Regions from separate parts of the Streptosporangium sp. NBC_01755 genome, predicted to be linked through region 2. Evidence: predicted binding sites of a transcription regulator. Region 2 holds the regulator's gene; the other holds the start of a gene.
What was found. The regulator LexA, encoded in region 2, represses DNA repair genes until DNA is damaged. The targets are predictions, from matches to a motif close to TCGAACANNTGTTCGA.
Positions count from the first base shown of each region.

Region 1 (3,408 bases), 3.2 Mb from region 2:
TATGAGGAGTTGGTGGAAAGTGGGGGTTGGACAGCGGCTGGGAGCGGCCACGCTGATGACGGCGGGGGCCGTGCTCCTCTCTTCCGTGGGCGTCACCTTTTCCGCGGGCGCGGCCGAGGCCCGGGCCACGGTCTCGGCCGCGCCGGTCGTCGCGACGAGGACCGAGGTGTCCCGGTTCGCCGCCCCCGGCAAGACGCTCAGGCTCGGCGCGAAGGGCGCCGCGGTGAAGGTGCTCCAGGAGAGGCTGGCCGAGCTCGGCTACGCCCCGGGCAGGGTCGACGGCCGCTACGGCGGTGCGACTCTGACCGCGATCTGGGCCTTCCAGAAGGTCAACGGCATCTCGCCGACCAGCACCGTGGCGCGCAGGACCTGGAAGGCCCTGGAGAGCCCGCTGGCGCCGAAGGTGCTCGTCCCCAAGGGCAAGCCGACCAGGGTGGAGGTGAACCTCACCACCCAGGTGATGGTCCTCTACGTCAACGGCGCGGTGAAGCTGATCAGCCACACCTCCTCGGGCAGTGGAATCGCCTACTGCGAGACGGCCACCTGGGAGGGCAGGACCCAGCGGTTCTGCGGCGACGCCCGCACTCCGACGGGCGACTACAAGACCACCTGGCGCAGGGACGGCTGGCACAAGTCCTACCTGGGCCAGCTCTACAACCCGATCTTCTTCAACGGTGGCATCGCCTTCCACGGCGCGCTGTCGGTGCCGCTGGCACCCGCCTCCCACGGCTGTGTCCGGTTGCCGATGCACGTGGCGGAGGTCCTTCCCGGTCTGATCGGCACCGGGGTGCCGGTGCATGTCCGAGGCAGGTTCGCCCGGTAGTGCGGCGGAGCGGGCGATCCGGCGGGCACTGACCCGGCGGACGGTTCGGTGGCCGGAGGGCAGGGGCCCCGGGAGACGGAGATCTCCCGGGGCCTCCGTCATGTCCGTCATATCAGAAGATCGAACTTTTGTTCGTCGCTCTACTTGACAGCATTAGTGGTCGAATTTATGTTCGATGTAATGACGCGGGGCTCGCGGCCCGTGTCCAGGGTGGTCGACCGGATCCACGTCGTCGGAGGAGACGATCGGGCCCAGGTCGGGGCGGGCGGGGAGAGGGGAAGCTCCTCGTCCGGCCGCCCGGCGGATTTGTCGGTGGGGTCTGCGAATGTTGACACCGCCGGTGAAAACGCCGGGAGCCGCTTGCGACCAAGGAGGCTGACACACATGACCCCTCGGCTCGGCGATTCCGGTGGGCCCCGGCTGTCCCCCACGGTGCGGGCGCACCTCACAGACGCGCGCGACTGCCTCGAAGAGGCCGCCGCCGCCCGGACCTCCGCCGCTCGCTACGTCGCGGCCCACCTCGCGGCGCTCAGGGCGGCCGCCGCCGTCCTGGCCGCGCGACCCCGTCCAATGGAGGGCCGCAGGCGCAGGCTGCGCAGTGCCTGGGAGCTGCTGCCGCAGGCCGAGCCCCGGCTGGCCGGGTGGGCGCCCTACTTCGAGACGAGCGCGGCCAAGCGGGCCGCCGCGGAGGCGGGTCTGACCCGCACGGTGTCGTCGCGAGACGCCGAGGAGCTCATCTCCGAGGCGGAGCGCTTCGTCACCGAGGTCGAGAGCCTGCTCGGGCTGCCGGCGCAACCCGTGCTCCCCGGCCGAGTCCCCCTGGCGGGTTAGGTCGCCTCCGGCGGGATCCTGCCGTGGCGAGGGGCGGTCAGCCGGTCCTCGCCACGGCGGTGACCGGCGACAGCGCGGCGGGGCGCCGCTGACCGGCCGCGGTGGCAGCGGATCCAAGGGGGCCGGTCTGGCCTGGTCTGGCCTGGTCTGGCTTTTACGCCGCCGAGGAGTTCTCGTGGGCGGCGCGCTGGCGCAGCAGGAGCATGGCGGCGTCATCGCCCAGCGGCCTGCCCACGTGGTGGAGCAGGTCCGCGCGCAGGGCGTCCAGCGCCCCTTGAGGGTCCTCGCCGTCCAGCAGGTACGCCCGCTCCGACAGCGGGTAGAACTCGCCGGTTCCGCTGCGCGCCTCGATGACCCCGTCGGTGTAGAAGAGGACCTGGTCCCCCAGCTCGAAAGGGATGCGGTGCGGCGACGGCTTGCTGACCTGGAGCGTGCTCATCCCCAGCGGTAGCGCCTCGTCCGGTGGGTCGGCGAACCAGATCACGCCGTCGGCGTCCAGCACCATGGGCGGGGGGTGGCCGCAGTTGATGACGGTGATGGTGGAACCGCCGCCGATCTCGGCCAGTACGGCGGTCACGAACTGCTCGCCGGACAACTCGCGGGTCAGCGCCTTCTCCAGCCGCTTCACGACGCCCTGGAGCTTCCTCTCGTCGTGGGCCGCCTCGCGGAAGGCGCCGAGCACCACGGCCGCGGTCTCCACGGCCTCCAGCCCCTTGCCCTGGACGTCTCCCACGATGATCCGGACCCCGTGCGGGGTGGTGACGACCTCGTACAGGTCACCGCCGATCCTGGCCTCGGCCGTGGCGGAGGTGTACGAGACGGCCACGCCTATGCCGGGACCGGCGCGGCGGGGCACAGGGCGCAGCAGCACCCGCTGGGCCGCCTCGGCCACCGAGCGCACGTCGGCGAGCTGGCGCTCGTGGCGCAGCCGTCCGGCGCTGGCCAGCACGCTGGCCACGGTGACACCGAGGATGGCGAACATGGTGATGTTGGTACGGGGCGTCCAGAGGATGTCGTTGTAGATGCCGAGCGCGACGCACAGCACCAGGGCGACGGCGCCGATCACGGTGGTGCGGCCCAGGCCGCAGGCCACGCTGGCGAAGGCAGGGCCGAGGGCGAGTAGCGGGAGGAGGCCGGAGGTGGGGCCCGAGCCGAAGTCGATCACGGCCACCACGGCCATGACGACGAACGGCAGCAGCTTCAGGGTGTCCTGGGTCCTGGTGGTGCCGATCGATGCCAGCAGGCGCAGGAAAGTGCGCGTCCTGGTTGAACCCAGCGACACCATGACGGAGTGGAGACGGTTTTTCGGGTGCGGTCGAGAGTGATCGAGCCGATCATCTCCCGAAGTCATGTCCACCGTATCTCGCCAATCGAATGTTTGCCTTTTCCTACCACAGCGGCCGTGGGCCGGGGCGGGATGAAGTCAACGTTCCGCTGAGAGCAAGATTTTCGGGAGCGGAGTGGGCACGCCGGTTCCGGCGCACCCACGACCGGTCAGGTGGTCAGAAGGACTCGACGGCGCGGCGCGCCTCGGGGTCCAGGACTCCCCAGCCGATGAGCTCCTCGGTGAGCTCGCCGGGGGACTTGTCGTAGATCACGGCAAGGGAGCGGAGGTCCTCCTGGCGGATGGACAGCACCTTGCCGTTGTAGTCGCCACGCTGGCTCTGGATGGTGGCCGCGTAACGGGCGAGCGCGCCGGCCTTCTCCTTGGGGAGCTGGGCAAGGCGCTCAAGATCGATCACAAGCTTCGGTGT
Region 1 is NZ_CP109131.1:6,178,544-6,181,951, forward strand. It holds gene OG884_RS29415 (L,D-transpeptidase family protein) at 20-823, shown strand; gene OG884_RS29420 (SAV_6107 family HEPN domain-containing protein) at 1,208-1,654, shown strand; gene OG884_RS29425 (PP2C family protein-serine/threonine phosphatase) at 1,809-2,939, opposite strand; gene bldD (transcriptional regulator BldD) at 3,157-3,408, opposite strand, start outside.
Region 1: a site for LexA is predicted at 944-959, ahead of OG884_RS29420 (SAV_6107 family HEPN domain-containing protein). Genes of this name have one in related genera too.

Region 2 (3,408 bases):
TCGCGCACGCCCCTCGAATAGTCGAGATGCGGTAATGGAAACACAATCTGTGGTGAAGTGTTGCGGTGCAGCCACTAGATGTTGTGGTCTAACGGTAGAAGTGCGCGACCATGAACGCAAGTTGAAAGGACCCCGCCACGCGAAGTCGCTGATCAGCCGTCACGTCTCGGCGTGTCGCCCATCGGGCAATGCCCTCCACCCCGCACACCCCCTCCCTCACACGCGTCCCGGCCGATCTGTCAGGCAGGAGCCCCGGCGAACCCTCTTCGCATGGCCCACCCACACCTTCCCCAGGCCCCGCCCATCACTCCCACGCGCCCCACCGACCGCCCCCCTTCTCAGCGAATGAGACCCTCGGGGAGATAGAGCCGGGTTCCGGGCCGCACCGCGGATCCGGCCAGCCCGTTGAGGTCCACGATGCGGCGGACCGTCCGACCGGCGTCACCCTCCTGCGTCAGCGCGTCCGCGATCTCCCACAGCGTGTCGCCCGCGTGCACCGTGATCCGGGGCAGGCCCTCAGGACCTGTCCGCTCGCCCGCCAGGGCCGTGTCGATGCGCCCGCCGATCCAGAGCACCCCCAGGGTGAACAGCGCGAGCACCACCACCGCCACGATCCTCCCACGCCGGGTGAGCCGGAGCGGCCGCCCGACGGTCCGGGAGCGGGTGACCCCCGGGCGGCGTACACCCCCCGCACGAGCCGCCCCCGATCCCGGCGCCCGCTTCGGCCCTGCCCCACGCCCGGCTCCCCGCTCTCGCCCGGCTCCCCGCTCTCGCCCGGGCCCACCTCTCGCTCCACGCCCGAGTCGCGGCCCCGCTTCGCACCCGGCCCCCGACCTCGCCTTCGGATCGCGCGGCCGCCCGACCGCCTGCTCCCGCCCGAGCCGCCCCGGCCCCCTTCCGCCTTCCGCGCCCCGCCCGCCCCCGGCCCCTCTGCCGGGATCCAGCGCAGGCTCCGGCGTGGGCTCCGGCTCCGGTCTCGGTGGCGGCACAAGGCGTAGGCGCGGTACTCCCGGTGCCCCCGGTGCCCCCGATGATCGCCGCGCCGTCCGGGGTCTCGGCACAGCCATGGATCGTGGTGTCGTCGCGGTCGGTTTCACGGTGGCCCCCATCCCCTCGACCTGGCCGAACACATGTCGAAGAAAGATCGGTGAATCGAACACGATGTCGATCGAACTCCCGTACGATGTTGTACACCACGGCGTGGCCGATATCGAGGACATTCGAACAATTGTTTGAGTATGATCTTCGGCCATTATATGGTCGCTGTGTGCGACACATCAGATACAGACCGGGAGGCGAGGAGTTCGTATGAGCCAGCACAACGAGAACGGTTCGGCCGCCAGCGACCTGGCGGTGCGAAGGCGTGACTCCCTTGGCCTCACCCCCAGGCAGCGGAAGATCCTTGAGGTGATCCGCGACTCCGTGCAGCAGCGCGGTTATCCGCCGTCCATGCGGGAGATCGGTGAGGCCGTTCAGCTCACCAGCACCTCCAGCGTGTCGCACCAGCTGACGGCGTTGCAGCGCAAGGGCTATCTGCGGCGTGACCCGCACCGCCCCCGTGCCCTGGAGGTGCGCCTTCCCGGCGAGCCCGTGCTGTGGGTGGATCCCGACTCCGGTGAGGACGAGACCCCGGTCAGCCGCCCGACCGCCGCCTACGTGCCACTCGTCGGCCGGATCGCCGCCGGCGGCCCGATCCTCGCCGAGGAGAGCATCGAGGATGTCTTCGCCCTGCCCAAGCAACTCGTCGGCGAGGGCACGCTCTTCCTCCTCCAGGTGACCGGAGACTCGATGATCGAGGCCGCCATCGCCAACGGCGACTGGGTGGTCGTACGCCAGCAGCCGGTGGCCGACAACGGTGACGTGGTCGCGGCGATGATCGACGGCGAGGCCACGGTCAAGACCTTCAAGCGCAGGGACGGCCACGTCTGGCTGGTCCCGCACAACTCCAACTACGACCCGATTCCGGGTGACGAGGCCACCGTGCTCGGCAAGGTCGTGGCGGTCCTCCGCAAGCTCTGAAGCACGCACCTTCGACCTGCACGTCAACACTCCAAGGGACGCGCGAAACGCCGGGCGACCGGCACCCCGATATCGGGGTGCCGGTCGCCCGGCGTGTTTTCGGGTGGCGGTGCGACGATTTTCGGGTGGCGGTGCGACGACCGGACGGCAGAGCCCGAGCCGGGCGGGCCAGAGGTCGGCCCGCCCATGAAAGCTCGGGGGGCGCACACCGGACGGGCGCCCCTCTCGAACGTCCCCTCTCGAACGTCTACGGGACGATGTTGACCAGCTTGGGCGCTCGGACGATGACCTTGCGCGGCGTGCCGCCGGGCAGGAAGGACCGGACCTTCTCCGATGCCAGCGCCAGCGCCTCCAGATCTCCCTCGGAGATCTCCGGAGAGACCTCCAGCCGGTCGCGCACCTTGCCCGCGACCTGAACGACGCAGGTGACGGAGTCCTGGACGAGCAGCGCCGGATCCGCCACCGGCCAGCCCGCGACCGCGACCGAGCCGCTGTGCCCCAGCCGCTCCCAGCCCTCCTCCGCCGCGTACGGCGCGACCAGGGAGAGCATGACCGCCAGCGTCTCGGCGGACTCCCTGACCGCGGGGTCGGCGGCGCCGGGCCCGGAGTCGATGGCCTTGCGGGTCGCGCTCGTCAGCTCCATCATCCGGGCCACCGCGACGTTGAAGCGGTGGGAGTCGACCAGCCTGGTGACCTCGTCGACCGTGCGGTGCACGACCTTGCGCAGATCCAGGTCTCCGCCTGCGAAGTCGACACCGGGGGCGGAGGCCGCACCCGCCTCGGCCATGACGCGGAACGCCCGGGCCAGGAACTTCTGGGACGCGGCCGGCGAGACGTCGGCCCAGTCGATGTCATCCTCGGGCGGGCCGGCGAAGACGACGGTCAGCCTGACCGCGTCGACCCCGTAGGCGTCGATCTGCTCGCCCAGGTCGACGCCGTTGCCCAGCGACTTGGACATCGCCTTGCCCTGGTTGATGACCTGCCCCTGGTTCAGCAGGCGGGTGAAGGGCTCGACGAAGTCGACCATGCCCATGTCGTACAGGACCTTGGTGAAGAACCTGGAGTACAGCAGGTGCAGCACGGCGTGCTCGACGCCCCCGACGTACTGGTCGATCGGGCCCCACCTGCGGACACCCTCGACGTCGAACGGGCCGTCCTCGTAGGAGGGATTGACGTAGCGCAGGAAGTACCACGAGGAGTCGACGAAGGTGTCCATCGTGTCGGTGTCGCGCCTGGCCGGGCCGCCGCACTTGGGGCAGGAGACGTTGACCCACTCTTCCGCCGAGGCCAGCGGGGAGACGCCCTTGGGCGCCAGGGCCTCGCCGCGCAGGTCGGGCAGGGTGACGGGCAGCTGCTCGTCGGGGACGGGGACCTCGCCGCAGTCGGCGC
Region 2 is NZ_CP109131.1:1,186,468-1,189,875, forward strand. It holds gene OG884_RS05015 (LysM peptidoglycan-binding domain-containing protein) at 339-611, opposite strand; gene lexA (transcriptional repressor LexA) at 1,309-2,019, shown strand; gene leuS (leucine--tRNA ligase) at 2,267-3,408, opposite strand, start outside.